DNA from 2 places in the Halomonas hibernica genome. Region 1 is predicted to be linked to the other one. Evidence: predicted binding sites of a transcription regulator. Region 1 holds the regulator's gene; the other holds the start of a gene.
The links. The regulator PhoB, encoded in region 1, activates phosphate uptake and scavenging genes when phosphate is short. The targets are predictions, from matches to a motif close to TGTCATANNNNTGTCANA.
Positions count from the first base shown of each region.

Region 2: a site for PhoB is predicted at 1,810-1,827, ahead of ugpB (sn-glycerol-3-phosphate ABC transporter substrate-binding protein UgpB). Genes of this name have one in related genera too.

Region 1 is NZ_VIFN01000002.1:22,320-26,509, reverse strand. Features, by position in the region: gene FKN99_RS04465 (hypothetical protein) at 1-8, opposite strand, end outside; gene phoR (phosphate regulon sensor histidine kinase PhoR) at 317-1,612, opposite strand; gene phoB (phosphate regulon transcriptional regulator PhoB) at 1,615-2,304, opposite strand; gene ubiA (4-hydroxybenzoate octaprenyltransferase) at 2,434-3,330, opposite strand; gene FKN99_RS04445 (chorismate--pyruvate lyase family protein) at 3,366-3,929, opposite strand; gene FKN99_RS04440 (NAD(P)/FAD-dependent oxidoreductase) at 4,015-4,190, shown strand, end outside.
Region 2 is NZ_VIFN01000005.1:125,587-129,776, reverse strand. Features, by position in the region: gene ugpA (sn-glycerol-3-phosphate ABC transporter permease UgpA) at 1-234, opposite strand, end outside; gene FKN99_RS18000 (hypothetical protein) at 233-361, shown strand; gene ugpB (sn-glycerol-3-phosphate ABC transporter substrate-binding protein UgpB) at 396-1,724, opposite strand; gene argE (acetylornithine deacetylase) at 1,944-3,116, shown strand; gene FKN99_RS09690 (hypothetical protein) at 3,226-3,540, opposite strand; gene FKN99_RS09685 (YchJ family protein) at 3,726-4,190, shown strand, end outside.

The sequences.
Region 1 (4,190 bases):
GACATCATGTTCCTTCTCCTCGATCGCTGTTGATACCGCTAATCTTAAGGAAGTGCCTTCCTGGCGTACCATTTCCTGCGGTAATCTTCCTTGCCCAACTTAATGCAGATGTAATGCCAAAAAACAAAAATAAAAAAATATTTCTTATTAATAAACAACTTAAAATAAATCCCGCGTGCCAATCATGCTCGCTGATCGAGTATAAGGGACCACCATAACTGACTAAAAATGACACATGAGCAGACTTGAACCATAGATGGCTGTCCATATGGCACGCTTGGATAAAGGTTATACAGAAGACCAGGGAAAAAGGCGGCTAGGAGGTAGCAGCCAGCCGAGTGGCGGGGAAAGTACAGCGAAATAGCGAACCTTCGCCAGGATGCGATTCAACCTGAAGCAGGGCATCATGGCGCAGCAGGATATGCTTAACGATGGCAAGACCAAGCCCAGTACCGCCTGTCGCGGTACTCCGGCCTTTATCAACCCGATAAAAGCGCTCCGTTAGCCTGGGGAGGTGGACAGGATCGATGCCCTCTCCATCATCTTCTACTTCTATGCATGCGCTTCCATCTTCCATGGGCGCCCAGCGCAGTATAATTTGGCTACCCTCTGGGGTATATCGCACCGCATTGAAAGCCAGGTTAGAAATGGCGCTACGTATTTCCTGCTCGCTCCCTATGAGCTGGGCGTCACTTTCAATAGCAACACGGACAACATGCTTACGGTGCGATAGCGCCAATGCATCCTGGCAGACGCTATTAAGCAATTGCTCAACCGACAGCGCCTGATGGTCCTGCCCGCCTTGATCTATTTCCAAGCGTGACAAAAGCAGCAGGTCGTTAACCAGATTTTGCATGCGCTGCGTCTGGTCCTGCATTTGCTCGATCCCTCGGCCCAAGCGAGGCGGAAGCTGCTCAGCCAAGTCACCATAGGTTTCGAGGTAGCCAGAAAGAACAGTAAGCGGCGTACGCAGCTCATGGGAGACGTTGGCCACAAAGTCTCTGCGCATCTCCTCAAGACGGTGCAAACGAGTGATATCCCGCGCCATCACCAGGCGCTCATCGTCGCCATACAAGGTAATTTGGTATTGCAGAATGCTGCGCTCATCAATGGGTGAGGTCAGCGTAAGCGGTTCGCTGTAATCGCGGGCATTGAAGTAGCTGATAAAGCGTGGGTCACGCAACAAATTGGTAATGTGCTGGCCACGATCGTGCGCGGTTTGTAGGCCCAGCATATCCGTCGCTGCACTGTTCCACCACTCCAAATCACCGTGGCGGTCGAGCATTACCACGCTGTCGCGCATGGCCTCTGAGGATTCCTGGATACGCGCAAGCGTAGACCGCAATCGACCTTGTGTAATGCGCTGGCTTTTTTGGTAGCGGTAAAGACGATCAAGCAAATCCCCCCACATACCACCCGCAGCCGGGGGCTCGTTATGAGGATTAAGGGTTAACCATTGAAAGAGTACGCGCAACTGGCGTAAATGGTAAAAAAGACAAACGGCCAACCCGGCTGCCAAACCAAGGCCCGCTGAACCTAACAGCCACCCTAGGCAAACACCTATGGTCGCTAACCAGGCAATACGCCAAAGCTCACGGCTCCATAGGCGCACTGTTACACCCGGGCTGAGAAACGATAACCGGTACCCCGTACCGTCTGAATCAGGTTTTGGTGCACATCGCCTAACGCCTTACGCAAGCGCCGAATATGTACATCCACTGTGCGTTCTTCAACATACACATTGCCGCCCCATACCTGGTCCAGCAGTTGGCTGCGTGTATAGGCTCGCTCCTGGTGGGTCATAAAGAACTGCAGCAGGCGATATTCAGTGGGCCCCATTTCCAGCGCCTTGCCATGCGCACTAACACGGTGGCTGACGGGGTCAAGTAGAAGGCCGTTAATTTCGATGGGGTCTTCTACGCCACGCGGGGTGGTGCGTCGCAATACGGCTTTCAAGCGCGCGACCAACTCACGGGGCGAGAAGGGTTTGGTGATATAGTCGTCCGCGCCCGCCTCAAGGCCTTGAATCTTATTGTCTTCCTCACCCTTGGCGGTGAGCATAATAATCGGCATTTCGGCGGTGGCTTCTTCACGCTTAAGGCGTCGCGCCAACTCAATACCACTGGTACCTGGCATCATCCAATCCAGAAGCAGTAAGTCAGGCTGATGGTCAACGACTAACGCGTGGGCATCCTGGGCGTTATCCGCTTCAAGCACGCGATAGTCAGCCATTTCCAGCGCCACTGCGATCATTTCGCGAATAGGTGCTTCATCATCGACAATCAAAACGGTCTTGGCGGTCATTCCAGGGCCTCACGGTGCTCAATGAAAGGTAATTCAATGACATCTCAGTGACAATAACACCATGACTTGATGACACTTATATGACAATAGCCAATAACAAGAACGAATGACAGGCCTAATCACGCTTTGCTAGAGCGGCCCGGCCACTGGCCACCAACTTAGCGCAATGCCGGCAAAAACCAGCAGCCCTGACCAGTAGTTATTCAAAAAAGCCTGAAAACACGGGTCGCGTTCACGATGCCGAATCAGGCGCTGTTGATGAATAAAGGTGGTCGCCATACCGGCAAGGCCCAGCCAGAAAAAACCACCCAGCCCCACACGAACACCCACAAAGGCTAACAGCACCAATGTCGCCAGTTGCAGTAATCCAATCATCAAGCGGTCTGCACTGCCAAACAGCACCGCCGTTGATTTAATACCAATTTTCAGGTCATCGTCGCGGTCGACCATGGCGTATTGGGTATCGTAAGCAACCGTCCACAGTACGTTCGCAAAAAACAGCAACCAGGCTTCCACAGGTACATATCCCAGCACCGCCCCAAACGCCATGGGGATTGCCCACGAAAAAGCCGCCCCCAGCACCACCTGAGGAAGATGGGTGTAACGCTTCATAAAGGGGTAGATAAACGCCAGGACCACGCCACCAATCGACAGCAGCACCGTAAACCAGTTGGTCAGCAGCACTAACACAAACGCAACAGTGACCAGCCCAATAAACAGCAGTTTGGCTTCGGTTTCACTGATTCGCCCCGTCGCCAGTGGACGATGTTTCGTGCGCTTAACGTGGCCATCAACATGGCGGTCAGCGTAATCATTCACAACGCAGCCAGCAGCGCGCATAACATAAACACCTGCCACAAAAATAAGCAGCACGTTGCGACCAGGCACCCCGTTTGTAGCCACCCAAAGCGCCCATAAGGTAGGCCACATCAATAGCCAGGTACCAATGGGGCGGTCCAGGCGCATTAAGTGTAAAAAATCAGCGACTCGCGCCCATCCGACTGGCCGCAACAAAGAACGATCCATGCCTACCTCACGTAAAGAAGAGATGCCGAGCAAGCCTACCGCGAAGACAAACGAAGGTCATCTGCCATGGTGGATAAAAAGTACTCTTGTACAAGTAGCGATAACCCACCATGTTGAAACACTGAGCGCCGCCCCCAACGACTTTTCACGCCAGCAACCTGAGGGAAGGCAAAGCGTGGCGCACCGCTCGTAGCTTCAAGAGGGCCGCGTACTAAATCTGGCTGGCGAAACAGCCAACTGCCCAGCGAGCGCTCACCAAGTTGCTCCAATCGCTGGCCTTTTAGCTGTGTTAAGGGGGCAACCGAACGTGCGACCACCCAAGGGTTATCACCCACGCACAGGGCGACCTCCCTTAACCAGGCATAGCGACGAAGCTCAATCCCCAACGCCTGCGCTTCATCATGCAGAGGCACGCCGACGCCCTGGCGCAGCAGGCGAACACGGAATGGTTGCCCTGCGCCTGCCGCTTGCAAGCGAGCCGTTAGCGAATCCGTAGACGCAACCCACTCCCACCAGGCAGCGCTCATGGCGGGGCGTAACGCAGCCACGGGCTGCCAAACAGGAAAGGCATGCGTTTGCCGAAAAGAGGACGTCACCACCAGATACTCCTGGGCAAAAAACAGAGAAGCTAGTGTAACATGGTGGTCTTAAAAGCTTTTACGACACCGATTATTTGGGGATGGCATGCCTGCATCACATCCGGTTAGCAACCCGACTGGCCACGCTGAGTTGATCATCATTGGCACCGGCATGGCAGGCATTGGGCTTGCCCGTGCGCTACGTCGCCAAGGCGATAAGCGCTCGATTATTTTGGTGAGCGCAGACAGCGGCGAGGACTACAGCAAGCCGCTGTTATCTAC
Region 2 (4,190 bases), on a different contig from region 1:
AAAAATCGCGGTGCGCCCCAGCGCGTTCAGGTAGCTGGGGTCGGCCAGAACGCGTGCATAGTTCTCCAGACCGACAAACGTTGTTTTAAAGCCGAACGCATCGGTGCGCTCGAAGCTCGACTTAACCGCCTGGCTTGCCGGCCAGATAAAAAACACCAGCGTAATCGCCAACTGCGGCGCTAACAGTAAGAAAGGGAGCCACCGGTTTTGATAGGTGGAACGTTTGGTCTGCATGACACATCCTGTCGTACGGGCGTTGGTGCGGCTGGCCGCTGTGCTCAGCTGCCAGGAAGTAAGCCATCCCATAGGCCCCGGTGACTTGGGCGTATGGGATGGCTCCTATAACAAACCCCGGCTATAAAAGCCGGGGTTTGTTGACAAGTAACGCGAAGCGCTTAGTTATTGGCTGCCTCAAAGTCGCGCAGGATCTGGTTGCCGCGGCTTGCCGCATCATCCAGGGCTTGCTGACCGCTCTTGTCGCCGGCTAGTACGGCCTGGAACTCTTCGTCCAGAACCATGCGCACTTGGGGGTAGTTGCCAAAGCGCAGGCCTTTGGAGTTCTCTGTCGGCTCGTTTAAGTTGATCTGCTCGATGGCAATATCCGCGCCTGGGTTCTCATCGTAGTAACCCTGCTCCTGGCTCAGCTCGTAAGCGGCAGTGGTAATCGGCAGGTAGCCGGTTCCCTGGTGCCACTCGGCCTGAATCTCAGGCAAGGAGAGATACTCAAGGAATTCAGCAACGCCGGTGTACTCGTCGTCTTCATGGCCGGAAAGCACCCACAGAGTCGCGCCGCCGATGATTGAGTTTTGCGGTGCACCGTCTACGTCGTCGTAGTAGGGCAGCATGCCAAAGCCTACGTCGAAGTCGGAGTTAGCCAACACATCGGCGCGTGATGCTGACGAGTTCATGTACATCGCGCAGTCGCTGGAATAGAACGAGGGCGCCGCGTCCGGGCCGTTTGCTGGGCCTGCGTAGCTATAGACGCCGCTATCCGACCACTCTTTCAACTGATCCCAAAAGCGCGCCTGTACGTCGCCGTTAAAGGCAAACTCGGTGTCCAGACCGCCGAAGCCGTTCTCCTGGGTGCCGATGGACTGATTGTGCAGCGCTGAGAAGTTCTCAAGGCCGACCCAGTTGGCCGCATAGGCCATGGTGAAACCGCAAGAGGCCGCGCCTTCATCGACGATTTGCTGACCCATCTCGCCCATCTCAGCCCACGTAGTAGGCGGTGATTCAGGGTCGAGGCCAGCCGCTTCAAAAATGGCTTTGTTGTAGTAAAGAATCGGTGTGGACGAGTTGAACGGCATGGAGAGCATGTTGCCGTTGGTGTCGGTGTAGTAACCGGTTACCACAGGCAGATAATCAGCCGGGTCAAAGGTGTTGCCGTGCTCTTCCATCAGCTCAAACACCGGATAGATAGCGCCTTGGGCGGCCATCATGGTGCCGGTGCCCACTTCGTAAATTTGTACGATGTGAGGCTGCTCGCCTGCACGGAAAGCGGCAATGGTGTTAACCATGGTTTGTTCGTATTCACCCCGATAGGAGGGCGTAACACGGTACTCATCCTGGGTGGCATTGAAGTCTTCGGCAAGCGCGCTCAAGCGCTCGCCCAGCTCGCCGCCCATGGAGTGCCACCAGGTGATCTCGGTAGCGGCGTGGGCGGAAACACTCAGCGTAGCCGCGGTGATGCCAGTAGATAACGCGCGTAACATAAAACGAGACATGTGAGCTCCTTTTGGGCCTGGCGCGAGCCAGGTGGCACAATGCGTTTTTTAAGATTTGTGGGTGCACTGAACAATAATGAGTGTAGATGACATTTTGATGAATGCTAACTGGACCAAGGTTTTATAAAAGCTTTGGGTTTTATCCAAGGGCATTGGTAGTAGGCGCTCTGCGAGGGCGATGATAGGGTTGAGACAATGTGCATAACTAATGAGAGTCGTATGAGTGACGCAATAGCGCTATTAACCAAACTGGTCTCTTTCGATACTACCTCCCGTGGCTCTAACCTGGCGCTGATCGAATTTGTCGAAGCTTATCTTGAAGAGTACGGCGTCGCCTCCGAACGGGTGATGAGCCCCTGCGGCACCAAGGCGAACTTGATTGCCCGTATAGGCCCTGATGCGCCGGGTGGGGTGATGCTCTCCGGCCATACCGATGTGGTGCCGGTGGAAGGCCAGCCCTGGTCGACAGATCCTTTCGCCCTGCATGACGGCCAGGACGGTAAGCTTTACGGCCGTGGCACCTGTGATATGAAAGGCTTCATTGCCTGCGCTCTTGCCATGGTGCCCACGTGGGTGAAAACGCCTTTGCAGCAGCCGATCTATTTTGGTTTTTCCTATGACGAGGAGGTTGGCTGTGTCGGTGCGCCTGCGCTGATCAAACGGTTCTACGAGCACTACTCAACCACCGCGCACGTCATTGTCGGTGAGCCGACCAGCATGCAGCCCGTCGTGGCCCAGAAGGGCGCCACCAATCTGCGCACCACCGTCGTAGGGCGCGAAGCGCACAGCAGTCAGGTGAACCAGGGCACTTCGGCCATTCATGTGGCAGCGCGACTGGTCACCTTCATAGAAGACACCATGGCGGCGTTGGTGGAGGAGGGCAAAGTGGATGAGGCTTTCAACGTACCCCACACCAGCCTCCACGTAGGCAAGATCAAGGGCGGTACGGCGATCAATATCATGGCGCGTGAGTGCCAGTTCGAGTGGGAAATACGCCACCTGCCCACCGAGACGTTTGATGAGGTGTTTGCGCGTTTTGAAGCGTATGCCGATACGTTAAGTGCCGAGCTAAGGGCGCGTGGCAAGGACGTCCAGATTACGACCGAGCCGCTGAATGTAACGGTGCCAGGCCTTGCCGACCGAGATAACCACGCTGTACTGCGCTTGGCCAAGGATCACCTGCCAAGTGAGTGCTGCAACCACGCAGTGGCCTACGCCACCGAGGCGGGACAATATCAAGGCCAAGGGTTACAAACGATTATTCTGGGTCCGGGCAGTATCGCTCAAGCGCATCAGCCGGATGAATATATTGAGAAAAGCGAACTTGAGGCGTGCCTGACGTTTATGGACCGTTTGGGAGACGCGCTACACCAACCCTATCGCGCTGATTAGACAAGCACTTGAAAACGTCGTGGGGAAAGGTATCTGAGAACGTGTTTGAAAACGATGTGAATGGACGCATTTCAACCCACCCGCTCAACGGGTGGGAGCCTCCTCCACGTTAATGATGCTGGTGGTTCTGTTCGAAAAGCTCGGCTTTGGCATTGCGCATCACATCTTCACACGCTTGCTGATGCGCCAACTGGGTTAACAGCTGCTGGGTCACTTCAAACCCTTTGCCCAGGCAGGTATCCATTTCCTCCTGGCTGACCTGAGGAGAAACATGACAATTAACCTTCAGCGTCCGACCAACACCGTCCAAACGGTCGGCTATCGCCCGCAGTCGCCAGGCGACTCGCTCTTTCCAGTTGGCTGATTCTTCTGCGCCCTCGTTTACGCTAAACGTGCACTGCCATTCGGGTTTATAAACCTTCATGAGAACCTCCGCTGCATTTGGAAAGAATCTTGGGTCGTGTTTCGTACTCCGTAAGTCAAAAAAATCTTGCTCAGCCACTATACGCTTAACATGGGGCCAAAATCGAACGAAAACATGGGCCATGTGTAGGACGGTTTTAAGGATTATCGGTTAGGCTTAAGTGACCGTGATATATGAGCCTTTCTATGATGTCTCTAATTGAAAAAAGTTGCCCTTGCGGTACAGGATTGTCGACTGACGTATGCTGTGGCCGTTACCACGATGGCGCGCCAGCCCCTACCCCGGAAGCGCTAATGCGCTCTCGCTACAGTGCCTTTGCGCTGAATCTATGCGACTACGTGCTTGCCACTTGGCACGTGAGCACTCGCCCGGAAGCGCTATCACCGGACCTTAACACCGAGTGGAAAGCTCTCACCATTGTTAAAGCAGCATCCGAAGAGACGCCCCCTGATGCTGATAAAGGTTATGTTCATTTTCGCGCTTATTTCAAAGAGCGTGGCCGCTGGCACATGCTTGAAGAAAACTCGCGTTTCGTGTTTGAGCAGAGCCGGTGGTGGTACGTGGATGGTACGCCTGAGGTCGTGCGTCTCAAGCCGCAGCGTAACGATCCCTGCTTTTGTGGTAGCGGCCGAAAATTAAAGCTATGTTGC